DNA from 2 places in the Rhizobium indicum genome. Region 2 is predicted to be linked to the other one. Evidence: riboswitches for the same ligand, from Rfam matches in the RefSeq annotation. Region 2 holds a riboswitch; the other holds the start of a gene.

Region 1 (7,503 bases), on a different replicon from region 2:
GCTAATGCGACCTTTGCGCGTCTGAAAAGACGCGTGACGCTGCAGGGGTCGCCTACCTCTGGCAGTGATGCCGGATCGTCTCAGAAACCGGTGCCGCCGCGCAGCTCGATGACGACCGTCTTGAACAGGATCTTCACGTCGAGCAGCAGGCTGAAATTCCTGACATAATAGATATCGCAGGCGATGCGAGCGCGGGCTGCCAGCGGCCGCGCCGTCGGGCCGCGCCAGCCGCGCGTCTGCGCAAGGCCGGTGATGCCGGGGCGCATGATGTGGCGGTGGTGGTAGTCCGGCACCAATTCCTCGTAGAGCCGGCCGGCTGCCCGCATATTGATGGCGTGGCAGCGCGGGCCGACCAACGACATCTCACCCCTGAGAACGTTGAAAAGCTGCGGCAGCTCGTCGATATTGGTCTTGCGCAGCAGCGCGCCGACGCCTGTCACCCGGCTGTCGCCCTTGACGGTCTGTTGAATGCCGCTGGGATCGCAAGCTTCTGCGCGCATCGACCGGAACTTGAAGACCGTGATCTTCCGGCCGTTCAGCCCCCAGCGGATCTGCCGGAAAAACACCGGACCGCCATCGTCGAGTTTGATGAAAAGAGCGATTGCCAGAAAAAGCGGCGCCAGCACGATGAGGGCGCTGAGTGAGGCGACGATGTCGATCAACCGCTTCACGCTGAGCCGCACAGCCATCTTTCTTTCGATAAGGGAAAAGCTATCCGGCTGGCGAACGTTGGAGTTCGCTATAACCAGGGTCTTGGTTTTGTCCTGACGCTGAGACGGATCGAAGCGTGGATTCGTCTTCGAAGTAAAAGCATTCATTACGCAAGGTCCACAAGTTTAGATGCGATACTGAACAACATGGAGACAAATACATGGTCACGTATCGTTTGTCATCGGTATAAATAAGAATTTGATAACCCTAAAGATGCCAAAAATGGGAGTATTCCGCGTTAACCTTAACGCCTGTAGTTGCGCTTACGGGAAATTTATACTTTGAAAGGAGTAGCCCGATTGGGTTGACGAGATGTCAGCCGGTTGCCGAAATCGATCGCCGGTTTTTCCAGCAGGAAGTAGCTGAGGGTTGCGACCAGAAGGATGAGCGCTGCCGCCAATCCGCAAGACTGCAGCCAGCCGGTAACGACATTTTCCGAGGAAACGCCGAACGAACCCGGGTCGAGCCTCTGGATCAATATCAGAATGATCTCCTGCCAAATATAGATGCCGAAGGAGATCTTTGCGATATAGCGGACAGGAGCGTTGTCGAGCAGCCTGCCCAGGTGTTGCGAATGGCTGAGCGAAACGAGCGCCGTTGCGACCGCCAGCGGAAAGACCGGAAAACCGTAGGGGATTTCGAGCCAGCCGTAAGCTTCGGCAGAGCCGCCGGGTGATATGACGAGGCGGTAGGCGGCAATGGCGAGGCCGAGGAGCGCTGCGGCATCGAACCAGGAGGAGCGCCTTCTTGGCAGCATGACCTCGACGCCGGCGGCAAGCGCGCCGAGCGCGAAGACGGCGAAGAAGCCGATCGGGTTATATCTCGGCATCCATTCCTTCGCCCCGCCCTGCAGGCCGTACTGCCAGCCGCGTTCGATGTCGTCGAGCGGAAAGAGGGTCAGGATCAGCACATGGGCGAGGAGTACGCCCGTGATGACACAAAGCCAAGCGAAGCGGGTAAGCAATGGGCGCTGCCTGAGGAATGGCAAACGAAACAGCAGGAGAAAGCAGACCGGCAGGAGCACATAGCTGGTGACCTCGAAGGGAATGGACCAGAGCGGCCCGTCGGCTTCGACAGGAAACAAGGTGCGCCAATGCCACTGGCTCATGAACAGCAGCCCGGAGACGTAGCGGAGCACAAGCTCAGGCGTCAGCGGCAGGGCAAGCAGCGTCAGGCTGAGGGCGAAGCCGGTGGTGGCGGCGAACCAGAAGCCCGGAGCGATGCGCGCCATCCTGCGGATCGTATAATGCCGCAGGCTCGGCATGTCGCTGCCCGCGTCGAGCGCGCGCCAGAAGGGATGGGCAAGAAGGAAGCCGCTGAGGACGAAGAAGACGGCGACGCCGAAATTGCCGAAGCGGAGGATGTTTGCGGTCGGTCCGAGTTCATCAGGGATTCTGCGCATATCCAGCCGCAGCGCGAAGTGGTGGGCGAGCACCAGCAGACAGGCCGTCGCGCGCAGAAAGTCCGCTCCGGCCAGTCTCTCTTGTAGTCGCATCCTGCCTCCCCACCTTGCCCAGAGCATGATGCCGAAAAGTGTGAGTGGTTTCCGGACGACATCATGCTCTACTTCTTTGATTTAGATACGGATTCGGACCTTAAGCCGATCCGGCCTAAGATCTGAATCCGTATCTAGGATTTTGCAGCGGAAAGCCGCGACGGGCAAGGCAGGCGTTGGGCTCAGTCGAGAAGTTCGTTGGTATAATAGGTGGAAAAGTCCGGCTTCTCCTTGAGTGCGGCGCCATTCGCATCGACCAGAATACCGTTCTCCATCAGGAAGCTGCCGAGGGCCTCGGCTTTTGCCGGGTCGAGCTTACCGATCACACCGGCTTCGGATTTCAGGAAGTGCCCCTCGATCAATGCCTTCTGAGAAGCCTTTACCAGTTCCGTATTCATCAGTGCGCCGTTGCTTCCAGAGATCAGCAGGTCGCAGGCTTCGTCGGGATGGTCGACGGAGTAGGTATAACCCTTTCGTGTCGCCTGGATGAAGGCGCGGGCGTGTTCCCGGCTTGCGGAGAGATAGGCGTCGCTGGAGACGATGACCGTCGTCTGCTCGTCGGGAATGCCATAATCGGAATAGTGGAAGCGGCCGATCTTCCGGTTTTCCAGTTCGGCAGCGATGCCTTCCCAGGTGTAGATCTCCAGCGTGAAATCGATCGAGCCATTGTCCAGCGCCTCGTAAGCGGAGGTGCCGAGGGTGACGGTCTTGACGTCGCCTTTGCCGCCGTCATTGCGGATCATCGCGGAGATCAGCGCGCTCTCCCAGGTGCCGCCAAAGCCGCCATAGGTCTTGCCGTCGAGGTCTTTCGGGCTCTTGATGTCGTCGCGTCCGCCCTTGAAGATCAGGCGTGCGGTTTCCGTCTGGACGACGCCGTAGACCATCTTCACGTCACCGCCGCCAGCGCGCTGCGTCAGGGTCTCGATCTCGCTGCTGATGCCGAAATCGGCAACGCCGTTCGACACCAGCGTTCCGGCGCTGGTATCGGTGAAGGGAAGAATCTCGACATCGAGCCCGGCATCGGCATAAAAGCCCTTCGCCTTGGCGACATAGATGCCGATATGGTTGGTGTTGGGCGTCCAGTCGAGCGCGATGCGAACCTTTGCGGGCGCCGATTGGGCGAAGGCGGGGTGGCCGGCGAGGCTTGCCGCGATGGCGGCGAAGATCGTCTGGCGACGGGTGAGAAGCAGCATGGTGACCTCCTCAGGTCTCTAGAGCATGATGCCGAAAAGTGTGAGCGGTTTTCGGACGACATCATGCTCTAACTCTTTAACTTAGAACAGGATTCAGATTTTAGGCCGACCGGTCTAAAATCATCCTGTTCTAGCGGATGAAGCAGGGTTTGCAGGATTTCGGTTTCGATCGCCTGGGCCGCCGGCGAGCCGAGATCGGCAATGCTTCTCGGACGGGGCAGGGGAACGCGGAATTCGCGGATAATACGCGCCGGACGGGCCGAGAGCACGTAGATCCGGTCGGAAAGGAACACGGCCTCGCGAACATCATGGGTGATCAGCAGCGCCGTCCAACGGTGTTCGGTCCACATGCCCTGCAGCCATTCCTGGATCTGCGTGCGCGTCAGCGCGTCGAGGGCGCCGAAAGGCTCGTCGAGCAGCAACATGTCCTGGGTCTGGACGACGGTGCGCAGCAGCGCGGCGCGCTGGCGCATGCCGCCTGACAGTTCGGAGGGATAGTGATGCTCGAAGCCTGCGAGGCCGAAGCGCTCGAACAGAGGCGCGACGGCGGCGCGGGCCGCGCGGCGGCTCATGCCGCGCACCTCGAGACCGAGTGCGGCATTGTCGATGATCCGGCGCCAGGGCATCAGCGCATCGCGCTGCGGCATGAAGGCGAAGGAATGCGGCGCCTGTTCCAGCGGCGCGCCCTTGAAAAGCATGGTGCCGGAATCGGGCCGAAGCGCCTGTGTCAGCAATCTCAGTACCGTCGATTTTCCGGAGCCGGATGGGCCGACGATCGAAACGAACTCGCCGCTTTCGACAGCGAGTGAAATATCGCCCAGCACCTTCATGCCGTCGAATGACTTCGAGATGTTGTGCAGTTCAACCATTGCATCGCTCATCGGCGCAGCTCCCCGGATTGTTGCCAGGGCATGACGAGGCGCTGGATCAATAGCGTCGCTCCGAAGAGGCAGAGTGTCAGCACGGCGCTGACGACGACGGCGGCGAGCACGAGATCGGGGCGGAAGTTGTTCTTGGCGTTGAGGATATAGATCCCGAGGCCGCGGGCGGCACCGGCATATTCGGCAAAGATCGCGCCGACGACGGCATAGGTGATCGAGATCCGCAGGCCGGCGAAGAAATAGGGCAGCGAGGAGGGAAGCCGTGCCAGGCGGAAAATACGCCAGCGGCTCGCCTTCATCGAATTCAGCAATTCGGCGATGTCGCGATCGGTCGATTCATAGCCCTGCAGCAAGGCGACGAGCAGCGGGAAGAAGGTGACGAGCGCCACCAGCAGGATCTTCGGCAACAGGCCGAAGCCGAACCAGAGGACGACGAGGGGGGCGATCGCCACCAGCGGCAGGGTCTGGCTGGCGATGAAGATCGGCAGCAATGCCCGGCGCATGAAAGGCACGAAATCCATGAGGATCGAGGCGGCGAAGGCGAAGGCAAGCGACAGGGCGAAACCACCGAGTGTCGCGCCGAGCGTCGGCCAGGTGTTTGATATCAGTGACTCGCGGTTCAGCCAGCCCTGGATGACGATGCGCGAAGGTGCCGGCAGGATGGACGGTTTGATGCCGGATAGATCGACATAGAGTTCCCATGCCGCCAAGAAGGCGCAGCCGGCGAGCAAGGCGGGTATGCCCCGGTAGAGAGCGGAGCGGAGCGCGGCAAGTCGCGAATCCGATGGTTTTGACGGTGTCATCAGCGTTCGATTTCAAGCTTTCGTCGGGCACCGCATAATTCCTTAAATCGGAATCGATTTAAGGATAAAATTATGCAGCAATTTAAAGTGTTACAGCGTCCTTTGCGCGTCTGAAAAGACGCGCGGCGCTGTATTGGCCGACACCGTGATGTCGAGGGTCACATGCCCTTCGGGTTCGCCGAAGCGAAAGAAGGCCTCACGAATGGTGGTGAAGACCGCGCCGGCATCGCCAGAGAGCCTGGTGCAGAAATTCTTGGCACGGTCGAAGGTGCCGGAGCGCTTCAGGAAGTCGATGCAGCCATAGATCTCGTCCATATGGGTACCAGTTCCCATGACGTAGAGCGAGAATTGCGCAGCGGTCGGCTGTCCGGTTTCGGCGGTGATGTCAACGGCGGCAAGTGCGGCTGTTATGCGCTCGGCAAGCGGCTCCGCCTGGCCGAGGGAGGGGTTGATGCCGCAGATGGCGTCGTCGGGTTCGCCGGGGCAGCCGCGTGAAACGGCAGCGGACAGCACGCAATGCTCGCCGGTCTTTGCGGCGGCGATGAAAAGATCGTGCATGGCGGCGAAGAGAATGTCAGGCGGGCCGACCAGCAGTGTGGAGATGTCATCGGTCTCGATGCGCAGCCGGTCGCGATAGGGATCTAGCGCCTTGACGGCATCGAGAATGATGCCGACGAAATTGCCGGACATCGGATAGAGTGACACTTGTGCGCCTGAGAACATCTGAACCTCGCTCCGCTGGCATTACCCAGATCAGCTTTGAAGGGTCCAGAGGCTTGCGCCTCACATCTCAGCCCCGGCAATACGGAGCTCCCCTGTTATTTGCGCGGAAACTATCACCGGGGGTTTCTCCCCGCAACCGCAAAATTGCGAACCCGTCCGTGCGGTCGGAATGAGCCTGATGTGACGGGAAACACCCGGACGGAGGTCCTGTCCGGGTGTTCCCAACGGTTCCGTACCTGCCGGGAACGGAACCGGAGCTTCCTGCCTCAGGCGGCTAGCGCATAACCCCGAAAATCGGAATCGGTTTTCGGAAAGGATTATGCGTAGATTCAAAGTGATAGAGCGTCTTTAGCGCGTCTGAAAAGACGCGCGGCACTCTATGTCGGCATAGGGACGATTGCTGCGGGCGGTAACAAGCGCCCGTATCCACCATTCCAGCCCTCGCCATCATCTGGTGTTTGCATGCGTCGCTCCTTGTTGCGATTGAACTTTACGATTGCGGGAGCAAGGGTTATAAAACCTCAACTATTCTTGAGGTCAAGAGGTGATGGATACAATTCCGGCAGCGCCGCTCGGCAAGCTCCTGACGGTTGGCGAAGTGGCGGAGCGCAGCGGCCTCGCCGTCTCGGCGCTGCATTTTTACGAGACCAAGGGGCTGATCTCGAGCATCCGCTCCCGCGGCAATCAGCGGCGCTATGGGCGCGATGTGCTTCGCCGGCTCGGGATCATCAAGGTGGCGCAGCGTGTCGGCATTCCGCTTTCGGAAATCCAGGCGGCGTTCGAGTCCTTGCCGCAAGGACGCACGCCGACCGTCGCCGACTGGCAGACGCTGTCGGCGCTGTGGAAGGATGATCTCGACGCGCGAATCAGGCGGCTTAGCCTGCTGCGCGACCGGCTGACCGGCTGCATCGGCTGCGGCTGCCTGTCGATCGAAAGCTGTCCGTTGCGCAACCCCTGCGACCGGCTCGGCAAGGAAGGGCCGGGCGCGCGGCTTCTGGAGACCGAAAACTAACCCCTGTTTTCACCGGGAAAGATCGATACGCGCCTTTCTTTCAGTCGGCGCGCTCATATGTTAATGGCGAATGACACAACCGGCGGCACTGTCCGCGAGGAGGACGGCTTCGTGTTCCATCCCAGACTGTTCGAAAATCGCAATGTCGTGGTGACCGGCGCCGGCCGCGGCATCGGCCTTGAAGTGGCCCGGCAGTTCCTGGACTGCGGCGCGAAGGTGATCGTCCATACCGGGCGCAAGCCGGGACGCGACCTGCCGGATTTCCTGCTGACGGCTGAATCCGAAAGACGGGCGCTGCTGCTTAATGCCGATTTCTCTGCAGTCGGTGGGGCAGCGCAATTTGCCGAGGATACTCTCGCCTTCTTCGATAAGGTCGATGTGCTGGTCAACAATGCCGGCACCATGCTTGGCCGTTTTCCCGCCGCCACGCTCACCGATGCAGAATATGAGGCGGTCGTGCGTCTTAACCAGACATCGGTGGTGGCGCTGACGCGGGCGCTGCTGCCGGCATTGAAGGCGGCTAGTGATGCTGCCATCGTCAACACAGTTTCGATTTCGGCGTTGACCGGCGGCAGCCCCGGTTCCTCGATCTATTCGGCCTCGAAAGCCTTCGTTGCGACCTATTCCAAGGCGCTTGCCCGCGAGCTTGCACCGGACGGCATCCGCGTCAATTGCGTATCGCCGG
Region 2 (7,503 bases):
CGGAATAGGCTTCGCCGCGTTCTCCGAGAGGGCTTTCGAACGCATCAAGCCGCGCATTGTCGGTTGGTTGAGTGTGAACGACGCCTTCTCCTTTCATCGTGTTCTCGATTTTCTTCCAGACGCCAAGCGGTTCGAACCAGGCACCGAGAACGGCGCAGGCATCTTCGGATTGGCCAAGAGACTTGAAGAGATCGATTCCATCGGCATGGAGAAGATCGAGAGCTATGTTATGGAACTCGGAGCGCGGATTCGGAGGCAGGCTAAATCCGCAGGGTACGAAATCATGAGTGATTGGCCGGAAGAATCCCAGTCGGGCATCATCCTGCTGAAGAATCCAAAGGTGGCCACCAGCGTACTGTTTGCAGACTTGGATGCTGCCGACGTGAAATGCAGCGTCAGGAACGACGCCATCCGTTTTTCGCCTCACTACTACAGCAATGACGATGAGCTCGCGCTGGTCTCCGAGGTCTTACGGGGAGCAACATCCCGAGCCAATGCGTAACCCGCCACTCGCTCGAAGGCGGCACTTCGACAGTGCGCATGCTGCTTTTGCCGCATTCCGGCCAACCAAGATGATTCCGGTGATCCTGGGCAGCAAGAAGTGGCGTCGATACAACGAAATCGATTGTCGATCAGCAGCCATTCGTTCGCAAGAAAGTCTAGCCGATACGGCTTGTGCTCGACCTGCAGGTTCAATAAGAGACCCGAGCCGAACAGCACGCCACTGCGCGGCAGCAACTTGTAATCCGCGATCCTCGCTTCGAGAAACGCTTCTTCGGCCGGTGATTCACAGAACGGCAGGAAGTAGCTCTTCCGATTCGGATCTTCCAATGTCGCCGTCCAACGCCGAGCCTACCAGGCGTCGACCGGAGGGTCCGGCTTCGGATCCACGATGTTGTAAATCGTCGAGGCGAAGAAGGCAGCCAGAAGGAAGAGAAGAGGAACAACGAAACCGCCTGCGAAGCAGATCACCGTGAGAATTGCGCGGATGACGATCATCTTTTGCTGAGCCTTGGCGTTCACGCTGATTCCCCAATGCAATGCCGGCCCCCACCGTTGCTTCGACTGGCCCGCAACAGCAAGTCTGGCAAGGCTCGTGGGCGTGTAAACAGGTCCCTGTACAGCTCGTTGTTGACCAGTGCCGCCAATCCCATCACAGATTAGTGCGGCAAGGACAACGTGGGACCGGAACAGCGTTTACGAACAGGATTGGCCGCCGCAATATATGTTCGCTGCTTCCCCTCGAGAATGCCTTTTGATAATTCCGCGCATATGGCGCGCCGCCAGTGTTGCGATTGCTGGAAGAATAAAATCGTGAGATCGCTGATTGATCACCGTGCCACGATGATCGCGACACCAATCGCAGTCGGCAAGCTGTCTCTACACAGCAAGGGCGCGACGAATGACTTCAGGCGCTAGCCAATTCATTCGGGCCAGCCAACTAGGCGGAAGCGTCCAGCCCGACTGAGTCTGAAGCCTGGATAGCCCTATAACCCTTAGGGGCGTTGAAGGGCTTCCCACTAAGCGCGTCCTGTACCCGGTGAGTTGCTGCAGGCGCCCTCCTTAGGTCAGCTGCGTACCAGTTCAGCGCGACGCGTGCTTCAGATTTTGCCTAAAACTCCTAGAGCGGCCGCGGTCCTTCGTATCCTTGAGGCGTCAAAATCCGCGTCGTTCTCAAGAGCTGTCACCTCGGCCACGGTCAGACCGGTGGTTTCTGCGAGGTCGTCCAAAGAATAGCCGCGAGCCTGGCGAGCCTCTGCAAGCAGGGCGCCGATGGATGGGACAGCAGGGGATTTCGCAATCTTCGAGGCCATGTTCATGTCTTTAAGCTTCCTTCTGGCGGCCGGAAAACAAAAGGTTTCTAGTTCCACCGCTGCCGACCGCGTCCGGCAGCGGTGGATTTCTCCGATTTCCGCGGGCGCTCTTTCTAGCAGTTTGTGCGATGGAGTACAGGTCGAACGTGGTGAAGGAGTGGACGACCCTTGCCTCCGGGGGTCAACCTTTCCCTGCGATCATCATTGGCGCCCGCTAGTAGAGTGACGTCTTGCTGCAATCGACATTGATCGCCGTAATCGAGTACAGGGCTTGGACTGAAGACGAGCAGCTTCGCATGCCTTCTTTGAAATCAACATCTATCAGGTTTCCATATGTCGGGATGGAAGCGCCGTCTCAGTCGAACGCTTGCAAATCAGATCGGCGAGCCGACCGAGGATATCATGGACGACATGAATTCGACGCCAGCAAAGGACGGCTCGGGTACATAGGCTTCAACAGGTGTGAACCATCACGGCATCGAAAGATGGTAGGAAAGTAAAATCTTGCTGCCGGTATTTCATTCGTTTGATCGCGCGACCACCCACCGATAGCCTGAGTGTCACCTGCATCCCCAAGCCATTGCAGTTGTCGCTTGACAGCTCCCTCGGCAAGCCTCTACCCTTTTTCGCATTCACCAGGGGGGTCCCGGCAAGGGGCTGAGATACTGCTATCGCGCGCAGTGACCCGTTGAACCTGATCCAGTTCATACTGGCGTAGGGACGGTGCAAGCGCTCGAAGGCAGTGGATTCACGCGTCGAATCCGTGCCGGCGTCTTTTCATCATTCCGGCTGAGGACTGGGTCTCCAATCGAAAACTTGGAGCCTCAAACCATGAATATCGCCGCAAAGAATATCACCCCATCCGTCACCACCGGCCCCTTGCCGGCATCCAGGAAGATCTACATTCGGGGGGGCGTCCATCCCGACATTTGCGTGCCGATGCGCGAAATCAGCCTGCATCCGACATCGGGCGAGCCGCCCGTTGTCGTCTACGACTCGTCCGGCCCCTATACGATCGAGGGCACCGAGATCCGCATCGAACAAGGGCTGCCCTCACTGCGACGTGACTGGGTTCTCGCCCGCGGCGACGTCGAGGCCTATCAGGGCCGCCATGTCCGTCCCGAAGACAACGGCTTTGCCAGCGGCGAAAGGCTGACGCCCGAATTCCCCGCACTACGCCAGCCGCTGCGCGCAAAGGACGGCAAGGCCGTCACCCAGTTCGCCTATGCGCGCGCCGGTATCATCACGCCGGAAATGGAGTTCATCGCCATCCGCGAAAATCTCGGCCGCAAAGCGAGGGCCGAAGCCATGGTCCGCAGCGGCGAAAGTTTCGGCGCCCAAATTCCGGACCATGTGACGGCGGAATTCGTCCGGCAGGAAGTGGCGGCGGGTCAGGCGATCATCCCCGCCAACATCAACCATCCGGAAGCCGAACCGATGATCATCGGCCGCAATTTTCTGGTGAAGATCAACGCCAATATCGGCAACTCCGCCGTCACCTCATCGATGGCGGAGGAGGTTGAGAAGATGGTCTGGGCGGCCCGCTGGGGCGCCGATACCGTCATGGATCTCTCCACCGGCCGTAACATCCACAACATCCGCGAATGGATCATCCGCAATTCGCCGGTGCCGATCGGTACCGTGCCGCTCTATCAGGCGCTGGAGAAGGTCGATGGCATTGCCGAGAACCTGACCTGGGAGGTGTATCGCGACACGCTGATCGAACAGGCCGAACAGGGCGTCGACTATTTCACCATCCATGCCGGCGTGCGACTTCACTACATCCCGCTCACCGTCAACCGGGTGACCGGCATTGTCTCGCGCGGCGGCTCGATCATGGCGAAGTGGTGTCTCCATCATCACCGCGAAAGCTTCCTCTACGAGCATTTCGAGGAGATCTGCGACATCTGCCGCGCCTATGACGTCTCCTTCTCGCTCGGCGATGGCCTGCGCCCCGGCTCGATCGCTGACGCGAATGATGCGGCGCAGTTCGCCGAGCTGGAAACACTGGGAGAGCTGACCAAGATCGCATGGGCGAAAGACTGCCAGGTGATGATCGAAGGTCCCGGCCATGTGCCGATGCACAAGATCAAGGAAAACATGGACAAGCAGCTCGCGGTCTGCGGCGAGGCGCCCTTTTATACACTCGGACCGTTAACTACCGATATCGCGCCGGGCTACGACCACATCACGTCCGGCATCGGGGCTGCGATGATCGGCTGGTTCGGCACCGCCATGCTCTGCTACGTGACGCCCAAGGAACATCTCGGCCTGCCGGACCGCAACGACGTGAAGGTAGGTGTCATCACCTACAAGATCGCGGCCCATGCCGCCGATCTCGCCAAGGGGCATCCGGCAGCACAGCTGCGCGATGACGCGCTCTCGCGTGCCCGTTTCGAATTCCGCTGGGAGGATCAGTTCAACCTCTCGCTGGACCCGGAAACCGCCCGCAGCTTCCACGACGAGACGTTGCCGAAGGAAGCCCATAAGGTGGCGCATTTCTGCTCCATGTGCGGCCCGAAATTCTGCTCGATGCGCATCTCGCACGATATCCGCGTCGAAGCGCAGAAGGAGGGTCTGGATGCGATGGCAGCGCGTTATCGCGAGGGCGGCGACCTCTATATGCCGATAGAAACCCTGCAGCATTCGGGCGAATGAGATGCGTGTGCTTGTCAAAGGGGCCGGCGTTGCCGGCCTGACGGTGGCGTATGAACTGCGCGCTCGAGATGCCGAGGTCACCGTGCTGGATCCATATGACGGTTTCCTGCGTGCTGCTTCGTGGCTCGCGGGCGGAATGTTGGCGCCCTGGTGCGAGCGGGAGAGTGCTGATGACGCGGTACTCATGCGCGGTCTCACCGCCGCCGACAAATGGGAGGCAATGGTGCCGGGAGAGGTGCGACGCAACGGAACGCTCGTGGTCGCCTCGGCCCGCGATCTTGGTGAACTGCGACGCTTTGCCTGCCGCACGACGGGTTATGAATGGCTGGAAGAGCCGGCGATTGCGGCGCTGGAACCCTCACTTGGCGGGCGGTTCCGGCACGGGCTGTTCTTTCGCCGCGAAGCCCATCTCGATCCCCGGCGAGTTTTGAGTCTGCTGCGCACCAAGCTGACGGCTCAGGGGGTCACCTTCGTGGGCGAGAGCTCGCATGAGGAGAGGTTCGACAGTGTCGTCGATTGCACGGGCGCTGCGCGCATTGGTGAGGCCGAGGAGTTACGCGGCGTCCGTGGCGAAATGCTTTACCTTAGAAGCTTTGACGTGGATCTCTCCCGGCCGGTCCGCCTGCTCCATCCGCGTTTCCCCGTCTACATCGTCCCGCGCGGAGACGGTCTGTTCATGGTCGGCGCGACGATGATCGAGACGGAATTCGACGGGCCTATTGTCGCCCGTTCACTGATGGAACTGCTCAACGCTGCATACACGCTATTTCCGGCCTTTGCCGATGCAACTATAATCGAAACGGGTGTCGGAATCCGCCCAGCCTTTCCGGACAATCTTCCCCGCGCAAGCCGTCAGGGAAAGGTGATCTCGCTCAACGGCCTCTACCGACACGGTTTTCTGCTCGCGCCAGCTATGGCGGCCGAGGCCGTTGAACTTGTCTACAACCAACACACTACGGGAAGGAACGCCTCATGAAAGTGATCGTTAATGGCGAGGCCCAGGATGTCGCGGCTGACACGCTGTCGGAGCTTTTGGTCCTGATGGAATACGAGGGTGACTGGCTGGCGACAGCCGTCAACGGTGAGCTGGTCCATCGCGAAGACCGGTTCGATCGTTCGCTCAGCGACAATGACAGGATCGAAATCCTGTCGCCGATGCAGGGAGGCTGATGGATGCTGACGCTTTATGGCGCCGAAATAAACTCCCGTCTGCTGCTCGGCACAGCGCGATATCCCTCTCCTGCCGTCCTCTCCGAGGCCGTCAGGCAATCGGCGACGGAAATCGTCACCGTCTCGCTTCGCCGTGAGATGTCTGGCGGCCGCAGTGGGGGAGCCTTCTTCGAGATGATCCGCGCGCTCGGCGTTCGTATCCTTCCCAACACTGCAGGTTGCCACAGCGTCGCGGAAGCCGTGCTGACCGCAAAGATGGCCCGCGAGCTGTTCGCCACCGACTGGATCAAGCTCGAGGTCATCGGCAACCATGATACGTTACAGCCGGATGTTTTCGGTCTCGTCGAGGCGGCTCGCATTCTCGTCGGCGAAGGTTTCGAAGTCTTCCCGTACACGACCGACGATCTGGTCGTGGCCGAACGACTGCTGGAGGCCGGCTGCAAGGTGCTGATGCCTTGGTGCGCACCGATCGGCAGTGCCGCCGGGCCGCTCAATCCGACAGCGCTCAGGGCAATGCGGGCGCATTTCCCTGACGTGTCGCTGATCGTCGATGCCGGCATCGGTCGGCCGTCGCACGCAACTGCGGTGATGGAGCTCGGTTTCGATGCGGTTCTGCTCAACACCGCCGTTGCTGGCGCCGGAGATCCCGCGGCGATGGCAGGCGCCTTTGCCGCGGCAATCGCCGCCGGCAATCAAGCCTTTAAAGCCGGCCTGATGGAGCCGCGCGACATGGCCGTACCCTCTACGCCGGTGATCGGAAAGGCGGTGTTCACATGAAGCTCGATCCGTTCTACCTGATCGTGGACAGCGCCGAGTGGATTGCCCGGCTGGTACCGCTTGGCGTCAAGCTGGTGCAGTTGCGCATCAAGGATCGTCCGAGGACTGAACTATGCGCCGAGATTCGTCGCGCAGTAGCAGTCTGCGCTAAACATCAATGTCAGCTGATCGTCAACGACTATTGGCGGCTTGCGATCAAGGAAGGTTGCGGCTTCGTCCATCTCGGCCAGGAGGACCTTGCGACAGCGGACCTCGACGCGATACGAGCGAGTGGCCTGAAGCTTGGCGTCTCAACGCATGACGAACGCGAGCTGGAAATCGCACTGGCAGCAAGGCCTGATTATATCGCACTCGGCCCGGTCTACACGACGATCCTCAAGCAGATGAAATGGCCGCCGCAAGGGCTGACGCGGCTGAGCGAATGGAAATCGCGCATCGGCGACCTGCCTCTCGTCGCCATCGGCGGGTTGAATGTCGAACGGATCGAAGGCGTCCTTGCTCACGGGGCGGATAGCGTCGCCGTCGTGACCGACGTGATGCGGCATGAAAATCCGGAACTTAGAACAAAGCAATGGATCATCGCCACAGCGCAGGCGCGAACCCACAATCTTCAGTAAGCCGCCAGGAAACCTGGGTAATGGATTGTAGAACCTACGGGTCGTCAAGCGCCTTGAACGGCTTCGATCCAACGATCCGCTTTTTCAAACTGAATATCAATGAAAATTCCTGCTCTTCACCTTCAGCGTATCGATATGAAGGTCAGGCACAAACATGTCGCGCGCGGCGACGACAGGCTTCGGCTTGTCCCGTGGATCAGGCCCGCCGCCTCTGGCGAACTCATCACCACGGCCGGCCGGAAGTTTGAACTCTTCATCACGATCGGCAAGGCCAACAAGATCGCCTGACAGGTCGAACAGCTGCTGGGCGACAAGATGAACGACGTCCCCTTCCCGCTGGATCCGGCCATTGATCGCCATCATCGAAGACCCGAGCACGATCCGCCGGCGTTTTTCAAAGAGTGTCGGCCAGACGACGAGATTGGCCGGCCCGGTTTCGTCCTCGATGGTGATGAACATCACACCCT

What was found. A riboswitch is a leader RNA that binds a small molecule or an ion and turns the genes downstream of it on or off. The one in region 2 is predicted to bind thiamine pyrophosphate.
Region 1: linked by a shared signal. The riboswitch ahead of FFM53_RS15015 (YkoF family thiamine/hydroxymethylpyrimidine-binding protein) and the one ahead of thiC (phosphomethylpyrimidine synthase ThiC) in region 2 are both predicted to bind thiamine pyrophosphate.

The regions. Positions count from the first base shown of each region.
Region 1 covers NZ_CP054021.1:3,056,056-3,063,558, forward strand. Annotated here, with positions in the region: gene FFM53_RS14990 (sugar transferase) at 81-818, opposite strand; gene FFM53_RS14995 (acyltransferase family protein) at 986-2,206, opposite strand; gene FFM53_RS15000 (ABC transporter substrate-binding protein) at 2,389-3,399, opposite strand; gene FFM53_RS15005 (ABC transporter ATP-binding protein) at 3,468-4,280, opposite strand; gene FFM53_RS15010 (ABC transporter permease) at 4,277-5,083, opposite strand; gene FFM53_RS15015 (YkoF family thiamine/hydroxymethylpyrimidine-binding protein) at 5,174-5,806, opposite strand; TPP riboswitch at 5,797-5,910, opposite strand; partial or broken gene FFM53_RS36915 (FMN reductase) at 6,155-6,244, opposite strand; gene soxR (redox-sensitive transcriptional activator SoxR) at 6,354-6,818, shown strand; gene FFM53_RS15025 (SDR family NAD(P)-dependent oxidoreductase) at 6,930-7,503, shown strand, end outside.
Region 2 covers NZ_CP054024.1:48,377-55,879, reverse strand. Annotated here, with positions in the region: gene FFM53_RS32075 (aminotransferase class V-fold PLP-dependent enzyme) at 1-502, shown strand, start outside; gene FFM53_RS32070 (hypothetical protein) at 430-831, opposite strand; gene FFM53_RS32065 (hypothetical protein) at 853-1,023, opposite strand; gene FFM53_RS32060 (helix-turn-helix domain-containing protein) at 1,602-1,820, opposite strand; TPP riboswitch at 2,442-2,553, shown strand; gene thiC (phosphomethylpyrimidine synthase ThiC) at 2,646-4,472, shown strand; gene thiO (glycine oxidase ThiO) at 4,474-5,448, shown strand; gene thiS (sulfur carrier protein ThiS) at 5,445-5,642, shown strand; gene FFM53_RS32040 (thiazole synthase) at 5,646-6,419, shown strand; gene FFM53_RS32035 (thiamine phosphate synthase) at 6,416-7,036, shown strand; gene FFM53_RS32030 (error-prone DNA polymerase) at 7,133-7,503, opposite strand, start outside.